Regions from separate parts of the Teredinibacter franksiae genome, predicted to be linked through region 1. Evidence: predicted binding sites of a transcription regulator. Region 1 holds the regulator's gene; the other holds the start of a gene.
What was found. The regulator PhoB, encoded in region 1, activates phosphate uptake and scavenging genes when phosphate is short. The targets are predictions, from matches to a motif close to TGTCATAAANNTGTAACA.

Region 1 (6,968 bases):
CGCACAGCAGTTTGGGGTAATATTGAATACCCGCTCGCTGGCAGGCGTCGGCCCAGCTCCAATCGAACACATACTCTCCGTATGAATGGCTTTTTTGGTACAACGGCATAACAGCAACAACCTGCCCATTTTGTCGTACTAGCACATGCGCGGGCTGCCACCCGGTTTCAGCTGTTGTGCTTCCCGAAGTTTCAAGTGCTGCAAGAAAGGCATGTTTTGTAAAGGGGTAAGCAAGGGGCCAAAGCGCGTCCCACTCACTGGCTGAGCAATCGAGGATGGATGTTAGAAATTGTATCTGCAATTAACCCTTCCCCTCTGAACCATCAATATCGGAGGTCAGGAGTGTACTTGTTCAACCGAACTATTGGTAAAACGTTTTAACGGAAAATGACAGGAGAAGGTACTGCCCTTGTGCATTTTACTGCGAATTCTCAGCTCCGCATCATGCCGCATAAGAATATGTTTCACAATTGAAAGACCGAGGCCAGTGCCACCCGACTCCCGAGAACGCCCCTCATCTATACGATAAAAACGCTCGGTTAACCGTGGCAAGTGACGGGGTTCAATACCATTACCGTTATCTTTAATTTTTACTATGAGTTGCAGCGGAGTGAGCTCTACATCCACAGAGATTTCACGCCCATCCGGTGTGTAGTTCACCGCGTTATACACCAGGTTAGCGAACGCACTGCGAAGCTCATTTTCTTGCCCAACAAGCTGAATGGAGGGTTCACAATCAACATTGAACACATGCTGGTGGTCCCCACTCAGCACTTTCGCATCCGCAATAATTTGTTCGATTAATGGCCGCAAACTCACCGGCTCTTGGCCGGTTTGCCGGTCTTCGGTTTCAAGCCGCGAGAGCGTGAGAAGATCAGTAATCAATGAGGTCATACGCTTGGTCTGATCACGCATTTGATCCAATGCGCGCGCCCAAGTCGGCGGCAGGTTATCGGCGGCGTCAACCATCGTTTCCAGATAGCCACCTAACACCGTAAGCGGTGTACGTAATTCATGGGAGACATTTGCGACGAAGTCTTTGCGCATGCGCTCAAGATTGGCGACACGGGTAATATCGCGAACAATGACTAAACGATCGCCTTCACCAAAACGGTGTATATGAAATTGCAGAAATTCGCCTTCATGATGCTTGGAGGGCAAGTCTAAAGGCTCTTCGTACTCGTCACTGTCGTAGTAACTAACAAAGGTGGGGTGACGAATGTAGTTGGTAAGCTTGCGGCCGATGTCCTGAGGTTCAAAATCAAACTGTCGCTCGGCGGAGCGGTTGCACCACTCAATATTATCGTCATTATCGACAATGATAACGCCATCCGTGAGTGCCGACGTCATGTCCTGCACACGGGCAACCACCTGTTGCAAACGGTGCTTGCCCTTATCCGCGCGCTTAATCATTAGCTCAATATCTTCAGCAACTTCTCCCCAGATACCGCGCAATTTATGGTCTCGCAGACCGTTTACCCGAACGACGGTAACCCACTTTTCAAGTTGTTGAATTTGATAGAGTATCCAGCCGAGATACACCAATGCACCAAGGAACAGGGCCGGCCAAACAGCGCCCAGCATAAAGCCTATCGCCAGTGCCACGCACAGATACACCATCAGCCACCAGAGTTCGGTCGCTATACCCTTTCGAAACATGGAGTGGTTCTATTTACTCGGCAACCCAAAAGGCCAGTTTAGCCTAGCCGATTCTCTGCCCGTTAATTAAGCTGTTGTATGCGAACGGCCCCAATTGACTAAGCTCGCACAAAACTCCAATTTATGTAGACACTTCTACTCGCCGCAATTTTACCCGACTTCTTTTGAGGAAACCTCTAATCAATCGGCTGTCAGTTATTCAGTTGTTACCAAAAATTTATTGGAGAAGCGATAACCTGCACCACGAATGGTCTGTACCAACCTGTCGTGGCCACCCAGTTGAATCGCCTTGCGTAAACGTCGAATATGCACATCGACTGTTCGCTCTTCAACATAGACATTGCCGCCCCACACACAGTCCAGCAAGTGATTGCGGGAGTATACTCTTTCTTGATGAGTAAGGAAGAACTCCAACAGCCGGTATTCGGTTGGCCCTAACTGTATCGGCAGATCGCTGATAGTCACCCGGTGGCTAACAGGGTCTAGGCAAAGTCCCTCTACCGCGATAGGTTCGCCACTCGCCAGCGCATCGCTACGGCGCAGCACCGCGCGCAAACGGGCCACCAGTTCACGGGGAGAGAAAGGCTTGGTAATGTAATCATCGGCACCAAGATCCAACCCTTGGATTTTGTTGTCTTCTTCGCTTTTGGCGGTAAGCAGAATGATGGGAATCTCCCGAGTCACCTCATCACTTTTGAGACGTCGCGCCAGCTCTATACCACTAATACCCGGCATCATCCAATCGAGCAGGATAAGGTCTGGGCGGGCATCCACGATGATCTTATGGGCCTCCTGAGCATCACCCGCTTCCATCACGGTGTAGTCGGCCATTTCCAGCGCTACCCGGAGCATATCGCGTATAGCGCGTTCGTCGTCAACGACAAGAATCTTTTTATCAACCATGAAGGTTTCACCTTGCTTGTTGGGCATTTGCCGATGCTCCTTAAAGCTTGATCACCGGCACTAAACGGCGACCTCTCAAATGCTACCTCAACAAAAGCTTATCTTTTGAGAATAGAAGGTTCACCGAATCAACCCCAATTAAATAAAGGTTTTGTGAATCTTTTATGACACGGCCTAACAAAGCCATGATTTTCTAGCATTTGCTGTATTTTCGGTGGGAAATACAGCAAAAACACACTATTTGAACTTTATTGGTGCAGTAATTGGTAGTCCAACAGCAGGCCCACGAAAAGCACCATACCAACCCAGTTATTATTTAAAAACGCTTTAAAGCATGCTTGCCGCTCTCGATTGCGAATAAGGAACTGCTGCCACACCATCAAACAAGCCGCCAGCAAAACCGAGAGGCTATAGATCCAACCCAGCTCAAATTTCTGACCAACCATACCTAGCGCCATCACCGTCATAAACTGTAGAACGCCGGTCATTACCCGGTCAGCCTCGCCAAACAGTATGGCCGTGGATTTCACCCCGATTTTAATATCGTCATCACGATCGACCATGGCGTAAAAAGTATCATAAGCCACAGTCCACAGAACGACGGCGGTGTACAACACCCAGATGTCGGGGCTAAGCTCCCCCGCCTGAGCGGCGAACGCCATCGGCACCGCCCAGGCAAAAGCGGCCCCTAGCACTACCTGTGGCAGGTGGGTGTAGCGCTTCATAAAGGGGTAAATAAACGCCAGCGCAACGCCACCAAAAGACAGATAGACCGTAAGTTCGTTGGTAAAAAGCACCAGCACAAATGCGCTAAATGCCAGCAATACAAACAGTGCCGCCGCTTCGAAAGCTGACACATGGCCAACGACTATCGGGCGGCCAGCCGTGCGTTTTACATGACCATCGACTTTGCGATCGGCAAAATCATTAATAACACAGCCCGCCGATCGCATTAACACAACACCAGCAACAAAAATACTCAGCATTTTTAGGTCCGGAACCCCTTCTGCCGCAAGCCACAGCGACCACAACGTTGGCCACAGCACCAAGTAAATACCAACAGGGCGGTTAAGTCGCATCAGGCGAAAATAACTGATCAGTTTCCCCGGTGAGGCCGGCAGTGTGTGCTTGTTCGAGTGGGCATTCATGAATGGAGAGCTTATAGTGTTATATTGACCCGGCGAAGGTGCTCACCGAATGGGTGTCATGCATTTGAACATCATGCACATGTAATCACGGTAATATTCTACCCTTTACCCACAGTAAAATAACAATGCGAAAAACTGACCTTATCCAAACCGTGGCCAAAGCCGCAAACCTATCGTCACGCGAGGCCGACGACGCTGTGTCCAGCTTGTTCGAACAAATCACCAATGCACTCGCGCGCAACGAATCAATTTCACTTGTGGGCTTTGGCAGCTTTACCCCTAAAAAACGCGCCGCCCGTACGGGTAAAAACCCGCAAACTGGCGAAACACTGCACATTCCAGAAAAAAGGCAGGTGCAGTTTAAACCCAGCGCAAAACTGCGCGCTCTCGTCGACCAATAAATCACCAGGAGCTCAGGATGCTAAAGCTGCCTCTACACTGGCAAATTCTCATCGCCATATTCGCAGCCATTGTTTGCGGCCTCATGGTTTTCCAATTAAACGCAAACGACATCGCCGCTGGAGCCCATATCCAATCGTCCATGGCGTTTGTTGGAAAGCTGTTTCTCAACGGTCTTAAGATGATCATCGTTCCGCTGATTTTATCGTCGATTATTAGCGGGGTATCCACGCTTGGGCAGGGCAGCGATCTCGGCCGACTTGGCGGCAAAACACTGGGTTTTTATATGGCCTCGAGCCTAATGGCGATTCTAACCGGCCTGCTGGTAGTTAACCTACTCACCCCCGGCATTATCGACGGCGAACCCGCCAAAGACCGCTTAAACCTAAGCAGTACCGAGCAGGTTAGCCAGGCACTGGAAAAAATTGAAGGCAAAGGCACCGGTGATATAGCCGCCGTATTCCACCGCATGCTGCCGCCAAACATCGTAAAAGCCGCCGCCGATGGGCAAATGCTGGGGTTGATTTGCTTCGGTTTATTGTTCGGCTTCTTTATGACGCGCATCGACAACCCACTGAAAGAAACCTTGAGTAATTTCTGGCAGGGCATCTTCGAAACCATGATGGGCATTACCATGTTCATTATGAAGTTCACACCCATTGGTGTTTTTGGGCTAGTGGGCAACACCATTGCCGAAACGGGCATCGAATCTTTTTTACCGATGATGATCTTTTTTATCTGCGTTGTGCTTGCATTGGGCATACATGTTTTTGTCACTATGCCACTGGTGCTCAAATTTGTTGCCGGGGTAAATCCATTAGCGCAGTTTCGCGCCATGGCGCCCTCCCTGCTAACCGCATTTTCCACCGCTTCTTCCTCCGGCACCCTGCCCATCACCATGGAATGTATGGAAAAGAATGTGGGCGTTTCCAACCGCACAACATCGTTTGTACTGCCCCTAGGAGCCACCATTAACATGGACGGAACAGCGCTATACGAATGTGTAGCCGCTATGTTTATCGCTCAGGCCTATGGCCTCGACCTCACCTTTGCTACGCAATTTACCATTGTGCTCATCGCACTATTAACCTCCATTGGCGTTGCCGGTATACCCGCCGCCAGCCTAGTGGCAATCGCCGTAATTCTCTCAGCTGTTGGCTTGCCGGCAGAAGGCATTGGTTTATTATTGGTCACCGATCGAATTCTGGATATGTTGCGAACAGCCGTGAACGTGTTCAGCGATAGTTGCTGTGCAACTTTTGTGGCAAGAACCGAAGGAGAGCAAACGGCTATTGCGATAACCGACAACCTTCCCAAGCCTCAGAATTAAACCACAAAGCTGAAACGTAAAATGTCGTCGTACAAAAACCGAACGGCTGACAAAAAAACAAACCTCGGCCCCCACTATTATTTGATCGCTGCCATGCTCATTGCAAAAAGGAGATAAAGAAATTGAGCTAATAGCCGTATAATAGGGGGTGTCTTCCGAGTATTACAGACAAGATGTATTCTAACAATCGCTTCATACGCCCGTTTATATTTTATTTGTTCGCATGCTGCTCCCTCCTGCTGTCGCTATCCGCTAACGCTATAGAGCGAGTAACGGCGCTGCCCGATATGGGCACGGGCGATGCGCGGCAAGTCTACTTTGCGAAATTACTGCGCGCAGCGCTTGCCACAACCGAAGACGAATTTGGCCCCTACGAGCTGGTAAAACCCGACTTTCATATGAGCAGCCAACGCATGATGATGGAGCTGCTAACCGGCGACAATCTTTCTGTAGGCCTATCGCCCTATAAAATCGCCTGGGAAGGTAAAACCCACATAGTGCCGGTCCCACTGATTCGCGGCCTTGCCAGTTATCGACTATTTCTTGCGTCGAAAAAAAGCGAAGAAAAACTCGCTCAAGTACAGCACCTTAACGATTTACGCCAGCTAAAAATCGGCCAGGGGCAGGGCTGGTCTACCGCAAAAATATTGACGGATCATAAACTTTCTATCGTCTATGCGGCATCCTATCGGGGCATGTTCAAAATGCTGGAAGCCGGCAGATTCGATCTGTTGATGCGCAGCCCCCATGAAATCATCTCTGAAAAAGCTATTTTTTCTTCTGCAGAATCAAACATTACTATAGAAAAGCGTTTTGCCATTTACAGTTATTTACCCTATTACTTCCACGTAACTCTCAAAAATAAGGTTTTAGCAAAACGACTAGAACAAGGCATTAAAAGTCTCTATGCATCTGGCGAAGTCGACAACCTACTAACTGAACACTTCGACGAAGCGATTGAACTAGTATTGATGCCTCACAAAAAAATATTCTACTTGGAGAACACCAATCTTCCCCAGGGAGTTTTTGAAAGAGACAAGCCCTACTTAATGACCCTCGAAATACCCAAAACACCCATAAGTAGAAACTTATCTCCTTGATTTTTATAGCGCTGCTCAGCAGTCTGCAGCGTAATTCTGTTAAGCAATTCAAGACCTAAACATTATTTCAGTCACCCAAGCTAGACCAATTTCTTTCATAACCGATAAATCGCCTTAACTACGCTAATAACTCAAGCGCTTTCTTCTATACTCCCCTAAAGAAAGAGTCATTCCTTATGAAGAAATTTCCATAAGGTCCGCAAAAAATCTGTGCCTTAATATCAACAAACGCTTAAAACGATATCGTACTTGATACATTTGGCATAAACGGTTGTTATGGGGTTCCTATGGCTGGTTTTGGTGTTTTTAGACAGCTAACTCTCATTATCTGCCTAGCATTTCCCTCTATCGCGCACAGTATTGAGCGTGTTATTGGCCTACCGGATATGGGTAAGCGTGATATAAGGCAGGTCTATTTCACCCGCGTAA
Region 2 (6,968 bases), 690 kb from region 1:
ATTATCCAGTGGGCGCCGGGGCTGCCGAAGACCCGCTCAGGTAAGATTATGCGCCGAATTTTACGTAAAATCGCCGCTAATGAGGTAGACGCGCTGGGTGATACTTCCACCTTGGCAGATCCAACCGTTGTTGATGAACTGATTGGTAATCGGGAAGCTTAGTCGTTCCTCTCTAGTGTTTCGTGGAAGCCCCGGCGTTGAGCCGGGGTTTTTTTTTGCGGCTTCATATTTAGGCGCGATGCGTTCTCGCCGGAGCATGTTAAACTGCTGTTTTCTTTAATCGAGCGCGTTCTGCGTAACAGGAGCCCCTTTGAAAATTCAAAATAACTGTGTGGTATCGATTCATTACACCCTAACAGGTGAGGACGGTGAGGTTATCGACTCCTCTGATGGCGGTGAGCCGCTGACCTATTTGGCTGGTGCCGGTAACATTATTCCGGGATTGGAGCGTGAGCTGGAAGGCTGTGTTGAGGGTGATAAAAAGCAAGTGGTTGTTCAGCCCGCCGATGGTTATGGCGAGTTTGCAGAGGAGCTGATTCAAACACTCCCGCGTGAAGCCTTCTCCGGCATTGAAAAAATAGACGTGGGTATGGAGTTTCAAGCGCAATCCCCCGAGGGCGATGCACAGTATGTAGTGGTAAAAGAAGTGGCTGATGATGGCATTACCATTGACGGTAATCACGAACTAGCTGGGCAGGTATTAAAGTTTGACGTAGCCGTTGAGTCTGTTCGTGAGGCAACCGAAGAAGAGATTGATCACGGGCATGTCCATTAATCAATTCCACCGAAAGTAGAAATAAAGTGAGTGCTCGCATGTCCGAAGAAAAAAATTCGGTATTAGTTTCACCTGATAATACCCTTAATGTACTGTCGCAACAGGAGGTTGCGGGTCTTATTGATCGCAGTAACGTCGATGTTTACGAAACTTTTCGTCGCTGTGCATTGGCGGCATTAAATACGGGTTCGGAAACGGATAATACCAAGGAGGTGCTGGATACCTTCTCGGACTTTTCCGTGGATGTTGTTCAGCAAGAGCGAGGTATAAAGCTGCGTATCGAAAATGCGCCGGCTAATGCGTTTGTTGATGGTGAAATGATTCAGGGTATTAAAGAGCACTTGTTTTCGGCGTTGCGCGATATTATTTACGTTAATAACGAGCTGCTGGAAAATTGCGATACCGATTTTTCTTCTTCGGAAGGCATCACCAATGGTGTTTTCCACATACTGAGAAACTCCGAGTTACTGCATACCAATACTCCCCCCAATATAATTGTTTGCTGGGGCGGCCACGCCATTGGTGAAGAAGAATACGATTACGCAAAGGAAGTGGGTTACCAGCTAGGCCTGCGCGGTATGGATATTTGTACGGGCTGTGGTCCGGGCGCCATGAAAGGGCCTATGAAGGGAGCAACCTTTGGGCATGCGAAGCAACGCTTAACGGGTCGGTATATTGGCATTACTGAACCGGGTATTATTGCCGCAGAGGCGCCGAACCCCATAGTTAATGAGCTGGTGATCATGCCAGACATAGAAAAACGTTTGGAAGCCTTTGTGCGTACTGGTCACGGTATAGTGGTATTTCCTGGCGGCGTAGGTACGGCAGAAGAAATTTTGTATATCCTCGGTATTCTGCTTCACCCGGAAAATAAGCGCTTGCCGTTTCCGCTGATTTTTTCTGGACCGGACTCATCTGCTGATTATTTTAATCAAATCGATAATTTCATTGGCGCAGCGTTGGGTAGCGAAGCGCAGCAGCGCTACGACATAGTGTTGGGTGACCCTGTTGAAGTTGCGCGAAAAATGCGTTTGGGCATGGCTGAGGTAACAGCTTATCGCCAGCTTACTCACGACGCCTACTACTTTAATTGGGTCATAAAAATAGAGCAGGATTTCCAAGAACCCTTTCGGCCAACCCACGAGGCTATGGCAGCGTTAAAATTACATAAGCAGCAGCCAGTAAATGAATTGGCCTCCAATTTACGGCGGGCATTTTCCGGTATTGTTGACGGCAATGTAAAAGAGCATGGTATTAAAGCCGTTGCGGAAAAAGGCCCCTATGAAATTCATGGGGATGCCGAGATTATTGCGCCACTTGATGCATTACTTCGTTCCTTTGTTAGTCAAAAGCGAATGAAAATTCCAACCACTCATTATATTCCCTGCTATCGAATAGTTCAGTAAGTGGCGATATGACAGACGATAACGATTTCGGTAGCCTGCTAGGCGACGATGTGCAGCCCATAACAACGCCAAAGCGGGTCAGCTTAGACGCCTTAAAAGATGGCGATGTCGATAAGGAAAAGCGACGGCTGGCGGCACAATCGTTGTCTGAACCTAAACAAGACCCGCTTTCCGTACCCGTTGAGCGCGTTGACCCGCTTGCTGTGCTCAGCTATCAGCGCCCTGGTGTTCAGCATGGCGTATTTAAAAATCTTCGTTTGGGCAAGTACGCACTCGACGCTCGCCTAGATTTGCACCGGCTGACGGTAGAGCTGGCACGTAAAAGTGTTTTTCAGTTTATTCAAGATTGCCGTGAAACCGATGTGCGTTGTGCGCTTGTTACCCATGGCAAGGGCGAGGGAAGAGAAACTCCCGCGTTACTAAAAAGCTGTGTCGCGCATTGGTTACCGCAATTTGACGAAGTTCTGGCGTTTCATACAGCGCAAAAACGCCACGGCAGTTATGGGGCTACTTACGTGCTACTCAAAAAAAGTGATAAAAATAAGTTGGAAACAAAAGAACGGCACGCACGCCATCAAAAATAGGAATTGATATGCTTTATCCCATGTTTGCGTTAGTCGCTTTTGTGTTTTTATTTATTGTATGCCAATTTATTTTACGGCTTAAATCCGTACGTACTCGTACGGTAAGCTTAAGTTACTACCGTGTTTTTCAATGTAAAGACGCTGAAATTCCTACCCAAATTCTTGCCGGCGGCCGCCATTTATCCAATATGTTTGAAACTCCTGTGCTGTTTTATGTGGTTTCGGTATTGGCCATTGTTCTGCAGGTGGAAACGCTTTGGATGATTACCTTGGGTTGGGTTTATGTTGGTGCGAGAATTGTGCACGCTTACATTCACGCGGTGTACAACAATGTTATACACCGCATGCTGATTTTTTGGCTGGGAATAATAGTGCTATTACTGATGTGGATCACACTGGTGATTTCCGCGAGCGCTACTGCGGTTTAATTGGAGGCTCTTTATGTGCTGATTGGTGTTAAAAACCAATATAGCGTTTGCGTTTATTCATTTTGAGCTTGGTAATATCGGCCATGCAAAGGCCATCTAGGCAGTCGCCAAAGCTTGGGTCGCGGCTGAATACAATGGATTGAAATCCGCCGGGTTCAAATAATGCGGTATATTGTTTGAATAGTACTGGTAGCCTGTGTCCTTTTTGTACAAAGTACTGCTGCATAAAATCAAAAGCATCGTCTGCGTTGTGTTCACCGAAATGATTTGCTAGTTGCTCCATTCTTTCAGTCGAGAGCAGGTAGGGGTGATTAGCCTTGGCTAAATGTTCCGGGCAGGCATAGTAGCGGTGGTAAAAGTAGACCAGCATATCCATCAGTTCTCGGGGATACTCTGCGCTCATGCTAACAGGCCCTATTAGATATCGAATTTGAGGGTTGTGGGCCAGATAGGCGCCCAAGCCCTGCCATAAATAATCGAGACAGGCCTTCCCCCAGTATTGTGGTGCAACAAAGCTTCTCCCTAGTTCTACGCCTTCGTTAAAATATTTTTCCATTGCCGGTTCGAATCGATATAGGCTGCTGGTATAGAGGCCCTGTATGCCTCGCCGGGCGAGAATAGATTGGCCTTCCCCAAGCCTATAAGAACCAGCAATTTCCTGATTTTTGACGTTCCACAAAACCAAATGCTTATAGTGGCGGTCGTAGTTGTCTGTATCTCGTTTTTGGCCTGTGCCTTCTCCAACTTCACGAAAGGTCAGTTCGCGCAGCCTACCAACTTCTCTCAATACCGCTGAATCACGATGATAATCAAGTAAATAGATTTCATTGTTATCCCGCGTGGCGCCGATTTTTTTTGCTTGCTGTAGTTCTTTGTGTAGTTTTTCAATGGGTTCGGCGCGAGCAATTTTTTTCTGGGTTGAGAATGTGTTTGTGTTTGAATGGCCGATATTATAAAGGTGTTTTTTAATACGCTTGACCAGTGTGCGATCAAGAAGCTGGTCTGTTTTTAGAGACTCCGAAGGAATTAGATCTCCAACACTAAAGTGAATGCTGCTGGAACGTTTGTTAAACATCTCGTGGGCGAGCAAGGCCGTGCCGAGGGGTTTGAAAATGGCCGAGGCACCGTAAAAAAGCAGCGAATTTTTCGCGTGGATATGAACAGGCAGTATGGGAGACTGTGATTTTCGAGCAAAATGTAAAAAACCTGGCCGCCACTGGGTATCCCTTACGCCCGTTGGCCGCACTCTGGATACCTCGCCTGCTGGAAATACAATGATGGCTTGGTCTTGCTTTAGTGCATGAATAACACGTTTGTAGCTGCGTCTAGCGCCGCCGCCGGTCATGTTATCTAAGGGGATAAACAGCTCATGCAGGGCTTCGAAATTCATCAGCATATCGTTGGCAACAATTTTAACGTCGTCGCGCACTTCACTTACTAGTTTTAACATGGCCAGCCCGTCGAGGGAGCCAATGGGATGGTTGGCAATGATAACAACACCGCCTGATGCCGGAATACGGCTTTTGTCTTTTGAACTTATAGTGTAGTTAAAGTTAAAAAATTCAAATACTCGATCGACAAAATTAAAGCCTTTATCCTGCGTGTGGCTTCGGAGAAAATCATTAATTTCATTTTCATAAATCAGTTTTTTTAGCAGTGTTAACGTGGGTTTACGTAGCAGCGCAGGCCGGTTGGCGAACGTTGGGAATTTATTGGTTATAGCTTTTTCAACATTAATCATCGTAAGCTGGTTTCCGCTGAAACTTTTTTGAGTGCCGCTGGTAACGCCTTTCTTGGCCTAGAATTGCTTTTGTGGTCGGAAGGTTAAGCGCTCGAGATGACTTTAATATGACAGGCAGTTGAAGATTGGGTGTTTGAGTATGGCTTATACAGATATCAATAGCTTTTGGTTCCAGGGGTGTGAAACGAATCCAGAAATGTTGCCTCAAGCCGCCAAAAGGTGGTTTAGCGGTGGGGAGCAGTTGGATGCAATGATCCGGGAGCGTTTTGCACATTTATTTGAACCCTTGGCGGCAAAAATGGAGCAATCATCGGAGTTGATATCTGCGTTCGGAGCGGCAGAGTCGCTAGCGATGATTGTGCTCTTTGACCAGTTTAGTCGTAATTGTTTCCGTAAGTCTGCGAAAGCTTTTTCTTTTGATGCGCTAGCGCTACAGATGTTGGACTCTATGGAGGCGCGGGGGCTGCAGGAATCGTTGCACCCAATACAGAGGGTGTTCCTTTATATGCCATTGCAGCACGCTGAGTCACTGAGCCGTCAAACTCAAGGGGTGGCGGCGTTTGAGCAGCTCTCAAACTTGGCCGAAGCCCCGTATAGAAAAATTGTTGAGGGTTCCTTTAATTATGCAATAGAACACAAAGCTATTGTTGAGCGGTTTGGGCGATTTCCCCATCGGAATGATGTTTTAGGTAGAGCATCTACCGAAGCAGAGGTGGAGTACCTAAACAGTGGCGGTAAACGCTATGGGCAGTAGGCGTAATGGTTGAGTTACCACCGGTAAAATTAGGGTACTGAAGTTTTCAAGACAAGACTAAAGGGCACCTTTATTGATTGATTATGGCTGCGCGTGAATCACACGCAAAACCCTTAAGGGAGCAGCCATTACTAGCGTTATTGTTGCTTTGAACGGCTGCTGCTTTGAAAGGTAGCGAACCTTCCGCTACGCAGTTCGTCTTACACTAAGGGTTACCATACTGCGCAAAGGCTAGCATTCGTTATCAGCGGTGCCCTAAAATTTTAGCTAATACAGTCGTGCCAATTGTGAACGCTGTTTTTCTAGCAGTGACTGAAAAGGTTGTTCAAAGCTGGAGACCACTTTGCGACCATTCATGGCGCCAACATCCAAAAATTGCAGGCGGCGGCGAATAAGATCGTCACTGGCGGCGTGCGACTCCAGTACCAACCCTGCGATGGGCAGGTTGGCGGGCGCTAGGTCGAGATGATTGGCGGACACAAACGCTGCGAGGTCTAGCGGTATATTGTTGGTGATGCTGGCGAGTTCGACAATAAGCCAAGCGCTGCAGGCGGCGCGAAATAGCGCTTCGTTTGTTGCATCATTAGCATAAAAGGTGAGTCGGAATTGGTCGTTCTCTAGTTGGTATTCCGCACCGTTGTACAGCGCTAATACGTCGCTGATGGTTTCTTCTACTTCCCCCAGCGTTTTTCGAAAACTCTCTCCGTTAAGTTGTTGCTTTAAAACGCCTAGATTTTTGATATGAATGATTCCATATACCTTGGGTAGTTCTTCATGCGCCAGCTCTTGCTCTGTGTTGTTCTGTTTATCTTGGTCCTGGGGCGAAGTAGACGCGTTGCGCTGAAATTCGAATGAGCCAATTCTGTGAAGTTCCCAGCCGAGCAGCAGTAGCAGTGCGAGAATGGTGAGAAGGGCAAAGAGCGCAAGCGCACCGCTGATGGCGGGGGTTTTGTCTAGCGTAACCGATACGTAACCCGCAATACTATCGTGCAGTACAATGGCTGCGGTGAAAGTTTGAGGTATTTCATCCAGGGCTCGTGAGTCCCCGGCTTGTACGAGTAGATTGTTTTCCACGTCGTGAATTGTGGCTAGGCGAGTGCCAGGGTTTACCATCACGTCACGGAGAATGACCTGAAGCCGAATCAGGTCATGGTTAAACGTAGCATCAATAGCCTGGTTTGCCGCCATGGATGCGAGCGCGTCACCGTAATTCTGGTTGTGGTTGGCATTGAGTTGTTGAAGTCGAGGGAGGCAGATCATGCTTACCAGCGCCACACCGC

Region 2: a site for PhoB is predicted at 5,030-5,047, ahead of olsF (bifunctional ornithine lipid synthase OlsF). Genes of this name have one in related genera too.

The regions. Positions count from the first base shown of each region.
Region 1 is NZ_JACJUV010000001.1:2,296,135-2,303,102, forward strand. Features, by position in the region: gene H5336_RS09505 (GNAT family N-acetyltransferase) at 1-301, opposite strand, end outside; gene phoR (phosphate regulon sensor histidine kinase PhoR) at 337-1,659, opposite strand; gene phoB (phosphate regulon transcriptional regulator PhoB) at 1,855-2,562, opposite strand; gene ubiA (4-hydroxybenzoate octaprenyltransferase) at 2,811-3,710, opposite strand; gene H5336_RS09525 (HU family DNA-binding protein) at 3,836-4,111, shown strand; gene H5336_RS09530 (dicarboxylate/amino acid:cation symporter) at 4,129-5,439, shown strand; gene H5336_RS09535 (substrate-binding periplasmic protein) at 5,613-6,539, shown strand; gene H5336_RS09540 (transporter substrate-binding domain-containing protein) at 6,827-6,968, shown strand, end outside.
Region 2 is NZ_JACJUV010000001.1:1,604,813-1,611,780, reverse strand. Features, by position in the region: gene acs (acetate--CoA ligase) at 1-162, shown strand, start outside; gene H5336_RS06490 (FKBP-type peptidyl-prolyl cis-trans isomerase) at 311-775, shown strand; gene ppnN (nucleotide 5'-monophosphate nucleosidase PpnN) at 814-2,181, shown strand; gene smrA (DNA endonuclease SmrA) at 2,190-2,765, shown strand; gene H5336_RS06475 (MAPEG family protein) at 2,774-3,193, shown strand; gene olsF (bifunctional ornithine lipid synthase OlsF) at 3,222-4,934, opposite strand; gene H5336_RS06465 (DUF924 family protein) at 5,074-5,688, shown strand; gene H5336_RS06460 (hypothetical protein) at 5,956-6,968, opposite strand, start outside.